Regions from separate parts of the Mammaliicoccus lentus genome, predicted to be linked through region 3. Evidence: riboswitches for the same ligand, from Rfam matches in the RefSeq annotation. Region 3 holds a riboswitch; each other region holds the start of a gene.

Evidence for each region. A riboswitch is a leader RNA that binds a small molecule or an ion and turns the genes downstream of it on or off. The one in region 3 is predicted to bind thiamine pyrophosphate.
Region 1: linked by a shared signal. The riboswitch ahead of tenA (thiaminase II) and the one ahead of tenA (thiaminase II) in region 3 are both predicted to bind thiamine pyrophosphate.
Region 2: linked by a shared signal. The riboswitch ahead of ACNMOQ_RS09625 (ECF transporter S component) and the one ahead of tenA (thiaminase II) in region 3 are both predicted to bind thiamine pyrophosphate.

What each region holds. Positions count from the first base shown of each region.
Region 1 covers NZ_OX344834.1:830,778-836,009, reverse strand. Annotated here, with positions in the region: gene thiE (thiamine phosphate synthase) at 1-449, opposite strand, end outside; gene thiM (hydroxyethylthiazole kinase) at 446-1,237, opposite strand; gene thiD (bifunctional hydroxymethylpyrimidine kinase/phosphomethylpyrimidine kinase) at 1,230-2,042, opposite strand; gene tenA (thiaminase II) at 2,045-2,725, opposite strand; TPP riboswitch at 2,802-2,899, opposite strand; gene ACNMOQ_RS04020 (LysM peptidoglycan-binding domain-containing protein) at 3,045-3,878, opposite strand; gene ACNMOQ_RS04015 (single-stranded DNA-binding protein) at 4,349-4,930, opposite strand; gene ACNMOQ_RS04010 (YwpF family protein) at 5,114-5,232, shown strand, end outside.
Region 2 covers NZ_OX344834.1:1,930,593-1,935,824, forward strand. Annotated here, with positions in the region: gene ACNMOQ_RS09610 (class I SAM-dependent rRNA methyltransferase) at 1-317, opposite strand, end outside; gene auxA (lipoteichoic acid stability factor AuxA) at 1,109-2,407, opposite strand; gene ACNMOQ_RS09620 (hypothetical protein) at 2,555-2,680, shown strand; TPP riboswitch at 2,955-3,058, shown strand; gene ACNMOQ_RS09625 (ECF transporter S component) at 3,151-3,726, shown strand; gene ACNMOQ_RS09630 (ABC transporter ATP-binding protein) at 3,738-5,141, shown strand; gene ACNMOQ_RS09635 (energy-coupling factor transporter transmembrane component T family protein) at 5,131-5,232, shown strand, end outside.
Region 3 covers NZ_OX344834.1:400,417-405,648, forward strand. Annotated here, with positions in the region: gene ACNMOQ_RS01800 (alpha-glucosidase) at 1-988, shown strand, start outside; gene ACNMOQ_RS01805 (PTS beta-glucoside transporter subunit IIBCA) at 1,017-2,933, shown strand; gene ACNMOQ_RS01810 (epoxyqueuosine reductase QueH) at 3,086-3,805, shown strand; TPP riboswitch at 3,870-3,978, shown strand; gene tenA (thiaminase II) at 4,049-4,726, shown strand; gene ACNMOQ_RS01820 (acetylornithine deacetylase) at 4,747-5,232, shown strand, end outside.

The DNA of each region.
Region 1 (5,232 bases), 430 kb from region 3:
CCACCCTCTTCACCTGCATCACTTTTAGAAAGCGTTGAATGTATAGGACCTGTACCTATATAATCAACAAGTGAAATATCTGATAAATTATATTCTTCTTTATTAGCAACGCTTAATCCAATGATTTTATTTTCAAACTTATCTTTAAATAACGATACATTTTTATCGTCTTGTCCAACATGGATACCATCAGCATTTATTTTTAAGGCTAAATCGACATCGTCATTTACTATGAACGGTACATTATATTTTTTACATAGTTCAAATAATTGTTTCGCTAATGTTTCTTTGTCTTTGCCTGTTTTACTATTAGGTCCTTTTTCTCGATATTGAAACATTGTAATACCTGATTTTAATGCTTCCTCAAGAACAGTATATAAATTTTTGTTAGGGACGTCTTGGCTGCCTGCTATAAAATAAACTTTTAGCAATTCTTGTTTAAACATCATTTCACTTCTTTCACTTTCTGTTTTTGCTTAACAATTTCATCCGTTATTGCATTCAATTGATCAATAAATGCAACTTTGAATGTACCTGGTAAATGCGCGCCGGATTGTTCACTCGCAATTTCGCTAGCGATATTATACGTTGATAATGCTTCTCCTAATAAATCTACTGTAATTTGTTTTTCATTTGCAAGAAAAGCACCCACTACAGCACCTAGTAAACATCCTCCACCAGTAATTTTTGTCAGCATTTCACTACCATTATTTAATTCTAAATATTGATTATTACATGCAATAACATCTGTTTTTCCTGTTAATATAATCGGTAAATTCAATTGTTTATGCGCTTTTTTAGCAATTTTTACTACGTCTAACGAATCATCACTATCTGTGCCTTTCATAGTTGTTTCTTCGTCAACTAAAGCTAATATTTCTGATGCGTTACCTCTTATTACATCAACTACTTGATCGTTAAGAAGTGTTTGGCAGAATGTCTTTCTAATTGTGGATGCTCCAACTGCAACTGGGTCTAGTACAACGGGCACTCCGTTATCATGCATTATTTTCGCATATTCTTTCATATCATATGCTTTATCAGTTGTAATTGTACCTATATTTACTAAAAAGGCGCTTGCTACTTTCGAAAATTCTTCCGCTTCTTCTGGTTCTTCACTCATAGCTGGACTTGCTCCTAGCGATATTAAACCGTTCGCTGTAAAGTTTTTTACAACATCGTTTGTATAACATACTACGAGTGGTCCTGTTTCTCGAATATTTTGTAGTTTACTCATAATCCAATCCCTCTACTTTTTGATATGCGAAATGATTTACTGGTCCTCTACCTTTTCCTATTTCTGGCGTGTACTTAATTGCTAAAGTAATAAATCTCTTAGCTGTATTAACCGCTTCTTCTATCGTATGTCCTTTAGCTAATTCTGCTGTAATCACTGCGCTAAATGTACAACCAGTCCCATGTGTGTGTTGCGTATCAAATCTTTCACTCTTCCAACTTCTTATACCCTCTTGTGTAAATAAATAATCAATAGCATCACCTTCTAAATGACCGCCTTTAATGACAACACCTTTAGAACCAACTTCATTTAAGAAAAATTCTCCAGCTTTTTTGATTTGTTCTTCTGTTTGAATTTTATACCCTGTTATATCTTCAGCTTCTGGTATATTTGGCGTTACCACAGTAGCTAATGGTAATAATATAGATTTTAATTTATTTTTACCTTTATCATCCATCAGTGAATCTCCACTTTTAGCGACCATTACAGGATCAATGACATAAGGTTTATTAGCTTGTTCAATATAAGGTTTGATTGTTTCCATCATTTCTTCTGATGCAATCATGCCCGTTTTTATTGCATCTGGCGTTTCATCATCGAATACACTTTTCAATTGAGATTCAAGTACTTCTATAGGTAAATGGTAGACATCTTGTACACCTAAAGTATTTTGAGAAACGATACTAGTTGGAACTGCCATTCCATATACTCCTGACGCTTGAAATGATTTTAAATCTGCCATGATACCTGCTCCGCCTGTTGGGTCGGTACCAGCAATCGATAACGCAATGTTTGGTTTTTTCATATTTATCTCTCCTCAAATTCCCATTTTTCTTGAATATACGACATGTTGAAGAAATTGCGTTCATGAACAGTGCTTTCTAAAAAATTTCTTTCGACTAGTTCTATTTCTGCTTTAGATGCATTTTCACTAAAAGTATCGAGCCAGTTGTCTAGTACGCCCATTAGTTCATCCATACCTTTATAGTAAAATTTAAACCATTCTTGTAACTTATGATTAGACGAAAAATTATTTCTCTCAATAGCTAGTTGAGCTATCCTTCTATATACATATGGACATGGTGCCATAGCTGCTACAGTATAAGCAACATTTTCATGTGCGTACGCATTATAATACATATGCTTAATATAGTGATCTGCAGTAGGATACCATGCCCCATCTTTTATTACTTCATGATAATCTTCACCGATATAATCCGCTAATATTTGATGAGCTCCTACTTCCCCTGAAGAAGCGAATTCTATTTGTTCTAATAAAAATTTCAACTCTTCTTTAGAGTCTATCTTAGGAATTAATAGCGCATAGACTTTAGCAAATTCATTTAAATATCTGGCATCCGCTTTTAAATAATGCTTTACAGCTTCTGCTGAAATGTCATCATTTACAAACCCTTGAATGAATCCATCATTATATATTTCTTCAATAATTGGTTCTACTTTTTGTTGTAACTGCTCAGAAAAACGCATGTTATCTCTCCTAATAATTTTTTAAATAAAAAAATGACTTCTTTCGTATAAAAAGAAGTCAATTAAAAGTAGAGTATACGTTAATTGACCACTTTCCTACGTTGGCATTATCCAAATCAGGTATAAGGGACTGAACGAATTCATCTCAGCCTATAGGCGCCCCTAGTAGTCATTCCTTTATTCAATTACTTTAAGATTATCAAATACATTTATAATGGTCAAATTAAACAACATTAGTAAAATATAAAAAATCGCCTAGGATATTTCCTAGACGATTGAATTAATATTATTTATATAACTTGAAAATTAAGCTTTTAGCTTACCACCAGCCATGAGTTTTACGGAATTCAATTGCAGCTGCTTCAGAACCATAACGTTGTTTCGCGTAGTTTAACATACCTTTAGTTTGTGTAGCTACAGAACCAGTTCCCCATGATTCTTTAGTTTGACCTAAACCTTGGTAACCGTTAGGGCTTACCGCATTTGGATTACCACTTGATTCTGGTAATACAATTGTATTCCACATTGCTTCAGTTCCACCTGCAGCTAAGAATTGAGCTTTAGTAGATCCACCAGTGCTAGCCGATTGAGCTGGCGCTTTATATGAAGTTTGTGAAGTTTGAACTTTATTGTATGTTGGTTGAGCTGGTGCTTTGTATGATTGTGTTGGTGCTTGATAGTTAGCTTGGTAAGCTGGTGCTTCAACTTGTGTTTCAGTTTGTTGAACCGGAGCTTGTTGAGCTACTGGAGCTGTTGCTGGTTCAGCTGATTGTGCTGGTGCTTGTAATGATAAAGTTTGACCAACAACAATTAGATCTGAATTTAAGTTGTTCCATGCTTTCAATTGAGATACTGTTACATCATATTTAGATGCAATTTTCCCTAAAGTATCTCCTGAAACTACAGTGTATTCTGTAGTCGCTTCAGTATTTTCTGCTTTCGCTTCATTAACTTTAATTACTTGGTTAGGTAAGATTAAGTTTGAATTTAAACCATTGTCCGCTTTAAGTGCGTCAACTGTTGTTCCGTATTGTTTAGAGATCTCAAATAAAGTGTCTCCCGATTTTACTGTATGAGTTGCTGCATCAGCTGTAGCTGTTACCCCTGTCGTAACTGCAACTGCTGCTGTTGAAACTGCTAATAATTTTTTCATGATTGAATATTTCCTCCTGTAAGGTTATCTCTTTATTTATGATTTTTACTTTATAAACTATATCATTAAATTTGATGACATAGGTTACAACCATATGAAAAATTACAGCTAATTATTACAATTGTATTACATAAATCTCAAGAATATTTTACAGCTTTATACTTTCTTGAGAACTTTCATGAAAGTATTCTTTTAAGTTGTGTAAAATTAATTAAAGTGCAATTTGTAACACCACTGTAATTGGTTACACAATTATAATTAAACTCTTAAGTCATATATAAACTACTTATAAAATATAAAATACTTCCCACAAATTTTAGAATAAGTTTGTAGGAAGTAATTAAACGTCCAATAATTTGAACAATTTAATAAGCGTCTGGTTATTTATATTCTAGACACACTGGAATATAGAATCGAGAGTATTTTAGTTTTGGAAGACTATTTTTATTAATAGAGGAATTAGAATGAATCTATGATTTTACTACCATAGATTTATTCGAGGTTTGTGGTTGTTCAGATGTGTCTGTTTCATCATGTATAATTTCAATCATTTTATTATACTGTTTATAAACTTCATCTTGCGACAAGTTATCTTGTTCGTTCTCTTTGGCCTTTTGTTCAGCTGTATTTCTTTCATCGCTCATTCTAACAGATAGTTCTTCTGAATAAGTGTCAGCACTTTCACTTATTAAATCACTTATCTCTTCTTTAGATTGAGGGACACCTTTCCTATTTGTTGAAGGCATATTTAAAAACTTTATCGTTTCACAAATAATTTCAGTAATATATTGCTTTTTATCATCTTTAATATATACACGTGTTTGTATTTGGCCTGTTAAAGCTATTAATTGACCTTTCTTCGTATATTGATGAATGTTATAAGCTAATTTCCCAAAAGCTTTGCACACAATAAAGTCAACAACCATATTACCTTCTTTAGATTTATAACCCCTTTCAACGGCTAAACAAAATGTAGAAATGATAGTGTCACCTTTCTTAAAATAGGCAGGGTCTTTAGTTAACCTCCCAACTAAAACAGATTTATTAAGCATATCTTTCACCTCCTTATATTTTTAATATAAGGAATCAACATTTTTACGTCAAAATCCATTTTTTTATATTTTCCATCATAATTTTCAACAATATCCTTAGAATATTGTTATTTACTTAAAAAGTGCTTTATAATAGAACACAAAGTTAAACATTCGTAGTTTTAACATTTAAGGGGGATGTTTATGAAAACATTTAAAGCAGTTCGCTTTCAAATCGTAAATGATGAACAGATTACAGAATATGAATTGTTAGATGGTATTATTATAAATAAAGAAAATAGTGGAACAGGTTGGTTATTAGA
Region 2 (5,232 bases), 1.3 Mb from region 3:
TCAGCATTAAATAACCTATAAGCATTAATGCCATCTACATTTTCAAAATATTCACGTTCTTGAATTGCTTGTTTAAATAACTTAACGAAAAACTTGTGGTCTATTTTTTCAGTGGAATCTAAAGATAATACCCAACCTATACCTTTGTTTTGCTCACCATAATAAGCAGTAGCGATAAAGTTTTTCCCAGCATCTACTAAAGCTACTGATTCACCTTCATCCATACTTGGCATTTCAAAAATGTCATCTTTGTCGACTAATGGATATCCTCTAAAATATTTATCTTCTTTACCATTTTTAAGCATAATTTGTTTCATTGTTTTTGGCCATCCTTTCGAAATGTCTCACATATTATAACGTAAAATAGCCAAAGACACCAAAAAAACAGAGTATCCCCCTTTAGAATACTCTGTTAACCGAATTTTATTAATCAAAATTTCCCCCAGAAAGTTTTGATCCCCTTGTATGTAAACGCTTACTAAATTTAGTATAAATCATTAGATTATTCCGTGCAATACATTTTTAGAATTAATTCTATAAAAATATTTACTTATTACAACTTCTCTTATATAAATTTCTAATAATGTACCAATTGATAATCTATAAAATACTTTGTCTTCCAAATTGTTAATCCAATAAAAGGTGCTCTACTTGGATTTTTGAAGGAGTTAATCCAATAAAGGTGCGTGTGCTTGGATTATTGAGGTGGTTAATCCAATAAAAGGTGCTCTACTTGGATTATTAAAGGAGTTAATCCAATAAAGATGCTCTACTTGGATTATTGAAGGAGTTAATCCAATAAAAGCTGCTCTACTTGGATTTTTGATGTATTTAATCCAACAAAGGGGTGTCTATTTGGATTATTGATGTAGTTAATCCAATAAAAGGTGGTCTACTTGGATTATTGATGTATTTAATCCAACAAAGGTGTGTCTAGTTGGATTATTGTCGGAGTAAATCCAACAAAGGTGCTCTATTTGGATTATTGTCGGAGTAAATCCAACAACAATATCATCAACTCTTGTTTTTTGACCAATCTCATCCAAAAAAGAGCTAAGGATTTGTATCCCTAGCTCTTTTATATTATTAGGACTTTAAGCCCTTCAAATTAAAATGATTTTTTCAAATGAATGATAAATGCTGGTGTAACAAATAGCATTAATAAAAATGATATCGGTGTAATAAATACGGAAAATTGTGATGTTTGAAGTGCCGATACAAAGAATGTAGTTGCAATTTCAAAGAACAATGCTGATATCACAAATAATTTTCCGAAATTATGTGTATTTTTAACATTAGTTGTATAGTTAAAGTATGCATATAGTATAATTAATAACATCATTATAAATAATGTTACCCATTCAAATACATATTGAATTTGAGATAGACTCCATTCACCTGATAAGAATAAGCCATTTCTATTGTTAAATTCTATAATCGTAAATAAGAAAAGTACGAATGTACAAATCCATTCTATATAACTTTTTTTCAACCATTTTGGTCTTCTCATCCATTTAGGTATATCTTCATCTTCAATTTTTATGATTTCTTTCCATTTTTCATTTCGTTTTCTTCTTTTTTCTTTTACCTCTTCAGAATTAAACTTATCCAAAGTAACTTGCTTCATATCTTCTAATTTGCTGTATAAAGCTTGTGACATAGTAAATATTTTTCTAGTTAATCGATTATTTTTAACTCTTGAATAACGTTCTTCATTTACAGTTTCAATGTCTTCTTCACTAATTGGTAATGATCGTCTCAAATAAAGACTCGTCCATACAGACATCTGACTAAAACACCATAATAAAATAAAGAACAAATTCACACTCATTACATCGAGCGGTTTAACGCTTTTTGTATCAATATTATGATTCATAGCGAATTGTGAAATAAAATAGCACATTCCGTATGAAATGATAATCCATAAATAATGTTTTTTTCGATGTAATGGATTAAGTTCACTTTTATATACAACATAGCCTACATGTATGGCAAATGGGATAATAAATAAAAATGAAGCATAGCTATAAACTTGGAACATTGTCATTAAAATAATAATCATGAATATAATCGTTAAAACTATATAAAATATAGATATATCATAATCATAATTTGTTGTTCTTCTTAATGTACGTGCTATTAACAATACAAAGATGCCGAACAACAAGATAATTATTGCCGAAATGACTGGAAAACCACCTATATAGTGATTTAAAATTCTTACTAACTCATCAAAAAAAGCTACAAAAAAGTCCCAAATATTACGAATATGGATATTAGCAGAGTCTTTAATATTATAATCTTTAATACGTGGTGCATTAAATAATATCAGTAGGCCCGTTATGATAATGAATATACCTATAATCCGGCTAAAATGAACTTCCCAGCTTTTTTTCTTAATAGACATGTTCTTCACCTCATTGAACATTATAATTGTTTCATTTTCAAATGTCTTTAAATAAATCGAAAATCAGCCCCAAGAAGTATAAATAAGTTTAAAAGTCAGTACTACCTGGGTATATAATAATATCATACATTTTAAGGGAGTGTTATTATGAGTAATAACGATAAACATAAAGAAGAAGCAGAAAAAGCTAAGAAAAAAGAACAAGAAAACAAAAAAGATAACGATAAAGGACAAGATGAAACAAAAGACAACATTCAAGACACTTTTGAATAAATATATCTTATCTTAAATTTCAACGCTTGAGAGGCTGGGACATAAATACATGTCTCAGCCTCTTTCATTATAATGGTAGTAGCTGAAATGCACTTATATCAAGCTTTTTTAACCCTAGTAATCTTTGCCGGGGCGGGACTACGAAATCTTTTTAATAAAATGAGATTTCTGTCCTACTCCCTCATTCTTATTATATTTTTGAATAATATGATGTTACAAAATGTTCTTATTGACAAAAGATTTAATAAGACTTATCGTAGTGTTAACAAATCAATAAATGCACTAGGGGCGTTTTAAACTGAGACAGACCTGAAAAAGTCTGAACCCTTTGTACCTGATCTAGATTATACTAGCGTAGGAAAGTGTTCGTGAATCTTATAATATTCATTTTTATAATGATAACAATATTTTTATGCGCTTCTATCTAGATATAGAAGTGCATTTTTTTATATAAAAAAGGAGAATTAGTTATGGCAAAAAGATTAACTTTATCTGATATTTTAGTAACTGTATTAATAGGTGCTGTATTTGCGATTATTTATAAATTTTTATGGTTACCGTATGAAGTTTTAAAACCACTTGGTCTCCATTTAGAGCAATCTATTTATGGTTTTTGGTTTATTGCAGCTATTATCACTTATTTGATTATTCAAAAACCTGGTGTAGCATTATTAGCAGAATTTGCAGCGGGTGCTGGCGAAACAATAGTTATGGGACAATTTGATATTCCTACTTTTGTATATGCCTTACTTCAAGGCTTAGCTTGTGAAATTGTATTTTTAGCTGTTCGATATAAATCGAGAAAGTTATCTGTCGCTATTATAGCTGGAGCTTTGGCTGGTATCATTACTTTACCCGTTGATTGGTTTTATAATTATTTAGGCGATGTTGCAACTTGGAATATTATATTAATGTTCAGCATAAGAATACTGAGCGGAGCTATATTAGGTGGCGCGCTTGGATACGCTATTGTACGAGCACTTGATCGAACTGGTGTTACTAAATTATTCAGACCTTCTTCTAAAAAAGATTACGACTTATTATAGGAGCTATAAAATTGTTATCACTTAAAAATCTTAGACTTAAATATCCAGATGATGAACGTATCATTTTTAAAAATTTAAATATTACTATAAATGATAGAGAGAAAGTTTTATTACTTGGTCCGAGTGGTTCAGGTAAAAGTACCCTATTAAATGTATTAAGTGGCATCATTCCTAGGTCTGTAGATATACCTATGAAAGTTGATGAAAAGCATATTGACCCTTTCCCAGGTGTTATATTTCAAGATCCTGACACACAATTTTGTATGCCTAAAATTAAAGAAGAGTTGGCTTTTGTATTAGAAAATATGAAAGTTGAGCCTAACCGAATGGATTCACTTATATCAAAAGCTATGCAAGAAGTTAACTTAGAGGCAGACCCATCTAAAAAACTTAGCCAACTTAGCGGTGGAATGAAACAGAAATTAGCTATTGCTTCTATTTTATTGCAAAAAACTGATACTTTATTTTTAGATGAACCAACTGCAATGTTAGATACATCTTCTACTTATCAACTTTGGGATTTACTCATGCAACATTGGGAAAATCAAACAGTTGTAATTGTTGAGCATAAAGTTGATTATATATGGAATTATGTAGACAGAGTCATTGTCATGAACGATAAAGGGCAAATTACGCATGATAGTACACCTGACGACATATTAAATAACCATACTGACGTATTAAATGAATATGGTGTTTGGCATCCTAATTCATGGGATTATGCACCTAAATCACTTTCTATTAACCATAAATACGAACCTTTATTAAATATAAGTAATCTAGAAATATTACGTCATCGTAAAAAGTTATTTAAAGTAAACGATTTATCTATAAACAAAGGTGAATTAATAGTGTTAACAGGGGCTAATGGAACTGGAAAGACTACTTTTTTAGAAACCTTAATGCAACTTATTAAATATGAAGGAAATATTTATTACAAAGATAAACGTCTAAAAAAAATAAAAGATGCATCTAAACACATGTATTTTGTATATCAAAATCCAGAATTACAATTTATTGAAATGTCTGTTTATGATGAAATTTCGATTAATTTTTCACATCAAAATAAAGAAACAGCACAAGCAAAAACTGAAGAGATGTTGAAATTATTAAGATTAGAACATGTAAAAGCACAACATCCATTCGAACTTTCAATTGGACAGAAAAAAAGATTAAGCGTGGCTACAGCATTAAGCACGCAATCTGAAATCATATTACTAGATGAACCGACATTTGGTTTAGACAGCCATAACACTTTTGAACTGATTAAGTTATTTAAACAGAGAGTTGCAGATGGGCAAACTATTATCATGATTACACATGAAAATGAAATCATAAATCGTTACGCGACCAGAATATTGAACATTCAAAATCGTGAATTAGCCATAAGTGATGGTGACGTTTATGCTGAATAATTGGAAAAGATATTACACTTTCATCGATAACGTTAATATTTTAACTAAACTATTATTAGGTATTTCACTATTTTTCTTTGCCATTTTCATA
Region 3 (5,232 bases):
ACCTGGAATAGAAAAGTTTTTACATGAATTAAAACGTGAAACTTTTGATAAATATGATTGTGTAACTGTAGGAGAAGCACCGGGCGTAAAATATGACGAACTATCTGACTTTATAGGAGAAGATGGATATTTTTCTATGATTTTTGACTTTAAATACGCTGACATAGATGTTGAATCCGGAAGTGACTGGTTTAAACGAACTAATTGGACTACGGAAGAATTTAAAAAATTAATATACAATAGTCAACTCGCAATTCAAAAAGTAGGATGGGGTGCTAACTTTATAGAAAATCATGACCAACCTAGAGCACTTTCAAAATATATCAAAGACGAAAAATATCAGAACTTCTTTGGAGGAAGTGCTTTGGCGATGATGTATTTCTTCTTAAGAGGTACACCTTTTATATATCAGGGGCAAGAACTTGGTATGACTAATTTTAATAGACAATCAATCGATGAATTTAATGATATTTCAAGCATAGACAATTATTATCGTTCCATTGATGAAGGATTTAGTAAAGAGGAAGCATTAAATTTTGTGAATTTGCGTAGCAGAGATAATACACGCACACCTTTCCCATGGGATAATTCAAAAAATGGGGGCTTTACAAAAGGCTTACCTTGGTTACCTTTAACTGAAGAATACCCTCAAATTAATGCTGCGGAACAATTAAATAGTAATAAATCTTTATTTAACTTTTATAAAAAACTTATAGATTTAAGAAATAACTCTGAATATAAAGACGTATTCATAAATGGAGAATTTCAACCTATAACTCATGATATTAATGAGAACATTATTAGTTATTACCGACAAAAAGATAGTAAAACTATTCAAGTTATTGTTAACTTATCAAATGAAAATTCTCATATTAAGTTAGGTACAGATAAATATAAAATTATTTTAAATAACTATGAGGATGTAAATACTAAGTTAAATGAAATTTCACTTAAACCTTATGAAGCAATAACTTTAGAACTCATGTGAATAAAAATTTATGAAAGAGGTGAAAATTATGAGTAACAATAAATATGAAAATATCGCTCATAGCATCGTAAATGAAATTGGGGAAGATAATATTGAAAGTGTTACACATTGTGCTACAAGATTACGCTTATCAGTTAAAGATAGAAAAAGTATAAACGATGAAGCAATTGAAGAGATAGAAGAAGTAAAAGGTGTTTTTTATACTGGTGGTCAATATCAAATTATTTTAGGCACAGGTATAGTTAATAATGTGTATGAAGAAATATCAAAAGCAAACCATTTTGAGGAAACATCGAAGGATGAAATGAAGAATGAGAATCAAGGAAGTATTCAACGTGCAATTAGATTATTAGCGGATGTATTCATACCAATTATACCAGTGTTGGGAGCTACAGGTTTATTCCTAGGTCTTAAAGGAGTCGTCTTTAATGAGTCAGTTTTAGGGTTTTTCGGTGCCAGCCCTGAAATGATACCCAACTATATACAAACATTAATAACTGTTTTGACTGATACAGCATTTGCATTCCTGCCTGCATTTATAGCTTGGAGTGCGTTTAGGACCTTTGGTGGGACCCCAATTATTGGTTTCTTAATAGGTCTTATGCTTGTATCGCCGGCATTACCAAACGCTTATGATGTAGCAAGTGGAGATACTGATCCTATAATGGTTGGTGGATTTATTCCTATCGTAGGATATCAAGGAAGTATTTTAACTGCATTGTTTTCAGGAATAATTGGTGCAAAGCTTGAGAAAAGACTAAGAAAGATAATGCCAAATGCATTAGATTTAATATTCACACCATTTTTCGTTATATTATTAATGATGATTTTCTCACTATTTATTATGGGACCGATTGTACATGGTATAGAATCACTTGGTATTACAGTAGTTAAATCATTTATTCATTTACCATTTGGATTTGGTGGATTATTGATTGGCTTTTTATATCCTTTAGCTGTTATGACTGGATTGCACCATATGTTTATTATTGTAGAAACTTCGTTATTAGCTTCAACTGGATTTAATCCACTTATCACTTTGGCAGCTATGTATGGTTTTTCTAATGCTGGTGTATGTCTTGCATTATCATTAAGAAGTAAAAAAGCATCATTTAAAACTGCAGGTATAAGTGCAACAATTACACAATTATTAGGTGTAAGCGAGCCTGCGTTGTTTGGTGTTGTACTTCGTAGTGGAATTAGACCATTAAGTATTATGCTACTTTGTTCGGCTTTAGGTGGTGGAGTTCTCGCTTTATTAAATATACAAGCAAACTCTTATGGATTAGCTGTTATACTATCACCACTTATGTATATATATGATTTTAGCCAATTATTAACTTATGTAATTGTTGGTATTGCTACATTTGTATTAGGATTCATTATTACAAATGTATTTGGCGTATCAAAAGTTACCAATGTAGTAACTGAAAGTACAAATCAATCAGAATTAGATGATGAAGAGTTAGAAACCAAGAATAAAATTCCTGAAATGTTAAACAGTGTTACACAAGGAAAAATAATATCCTTAGCAGATGTAAATGACCCGGTATTTTCTCAACGAATGATGGGTGAAGGTTTTGGTACAATACCAGAAATTGATGAGATATACAGTCCAATAAAAGGTAGAGTTACTTTAATTTCAGATTCTAAACATGCCATTGGCTTTGAAACAGAAGAAGGACTAGAAATTTTAGTGCACATGGGAATAGACACAGTTGAAATTAAAGAAGATGTATTCGAGCTTAATGTTAAAGAAGGACAAGTTGTTAAACCAGGTCAATTAATTGCTAAAATGGATAGAAATCGAATCATAGAATTAAATAAAGAAACGACTATTATCACAGTTGTTACTAATAGTGTTGATAAAGTTAACCATTTAAAATTACTTAAACAAGGATTGGTCTATAATAACGAGCGAATAGCAGAACTTAATTTAAAATAAATATATTTAAAAAGAGGTTCTTGAGATAATAAAAGAATCTCTTTTTTGCGGCTAATACCCACGCATATCCAACCTTAACACAATTGCCTCTCATCACTGATTGTTATAAAATAAAATATATTTTACAATTTTTAACATAAGGAGTGTTGAGGTTGATTGCTGCGAATAACATTATTGATAAGATGAAAAATCAAAAGATTAATTACGATAGAGTAATGAGAAAAATGATAAGTGATTGGGAGCGTCAAGAGGAAAGACCTAGTATTTTAATTCATAGTTGTTGTGCACCTTGTAGTACTTATACGTTAGAGTTGTTAACGGAGTATGCTGATGTTGCGATTTATTTTGCGAATCCTAATATTCATCCTAAAGCTGAGTATCAAAGAAGAGCTAAGGTTCAAGAAGATTTTGTTACAGCTTTTAATGAGAAAATGAATACGAATGTCAAATATATAGAGGCGCCATATGAGCCACATAAATTTATGAAAATGGTAAAGGATAAAGAACTTGCTGATGAGAATGAAGGTGGTCTAAGGTGTACTGCTTGTTTTGAAATGCGTCTAGAACTTGTTGCTGAAGCGGCTGTAAACTTAGGCTATGACTATTTTGCGAGTGCTTTAACACTGTCACCTAAGAAAAACGCTCAATTGATTAATGAATTAGGTATGGAAGTACAAAGTATTTATAATGTTCATTATTTACCGAGTGATTTTAAGAAGAATAAAGGATATGAAAGATCAATTACGATGTGTAAGGAATATGATATTTTTAGACAATGCTATTGTGGTTGTGTATTTGCAGCTATGCAACAAGGTATTGATTTTAAAGAAGTGAATAAAAGTGCTAAAGCATTTTTAAAGTCATGTGAATAAATTGAAATTTGCAAAAAATATAAAAAGAATGTATGTTGGTGTTACGAACTAATTAAATATACGAAGAAACCACTGGAAGTGCCTTATTTTTAGGCTGAGATTAAAGATTAACTTTAAAATTCCTTGAACCTGATCTAGATGATACTAGCGTAGGAAAGTGGCGTAACTTTATCTGTATGTGAGTACACGCTATTTTCTAATGGAAAATAGCGTTTTTTTTATATTCTTAAGGAGGAAAATACCATGAAATTTACAGAAAGATTATTTGAGCGTGTCGAACCAATTTGGGCATCTTATTTAGAACATCCATTTATTGAAAAGTTAGGTAAAGGTACGTTGGAACAAGAAAAATTTAAACATTGGTTAAGGCAAGATTATATTTATTTAATTGAGTATACGAGATTATTTTTAATAGGAGCATCTAAATCTACAGACTTAAATATGATGACAACGTACGCAGATTTGGCAAATGGAACGTTGCATACAGAAATGGATTTACACCGCGGATATGCTAAGCAATTCGACATTTCTGAAGAGGAGCTACAAGAAACAGAACCAGCAGAAACTACTGTAGCATATACAAGCTATATGCTGAATTTAGCTCAACAAGGTGGAATTGAAAATGTGATTGCAGCTATTTTAACTTGTACATGGAGCTATAATTATATTGGTTTGAAACTAGCAAATATTGAAGGAGCAACAGATCATCCACTTTACGGAGAATGGGTGAAAATGTATTCATCTGACGAATTTACTTTATTTAAAGAAGATTGTATTGAATTAATGGATAAAGTAGCTGAAGGTAAGACTGAAGAAGAATTAGCGCGATTAGAAAATATAGTCGTAAAGACGAGCTACTATGAATATATGTTCTGGGAGATGGCTGAGAATTTAGAAACGTGGTCAGTGCCAGTAAAATAAACTAAAGGCAGGTAGTAGAAATGAACCAAAGACATTTTGATTTAATCGATATGCTCATCAAGTTTAATACTGAAAGTCCTCCTGCTCGCAACACTGATCCATTACAAGATGACATTGAAGATTTACTTAAAGAACTTAATTTTGAAATAGAACGCATACCATTATATGAGAATGATAGTGTCATTAATGCGGTGTTGAGAGGAACGAACAAAGATGCACCTAAATTGATTTTAAATGGTCATGTAGATGTAGCAGAAGTTGGAGATGCTTCAGAATGGTTGCATCCTCCATTTCAGTTAACGAAAGCAGATGAATATTTATATGGTCGTGGTGTGAGTGACATGAAAGGTGGATTTGGAACGTTATTATATGTGATTGAAAAACTTTGTAAAGAAGATATTCAACCGAAAGGCGATATTATCATTCAATCTGTAGTAGGTGAAGAAGTAGGAGAAGCAGGTACTAAGACAGCTTGCGAACAAATTGAAGCAGCCGATTTAGCTATA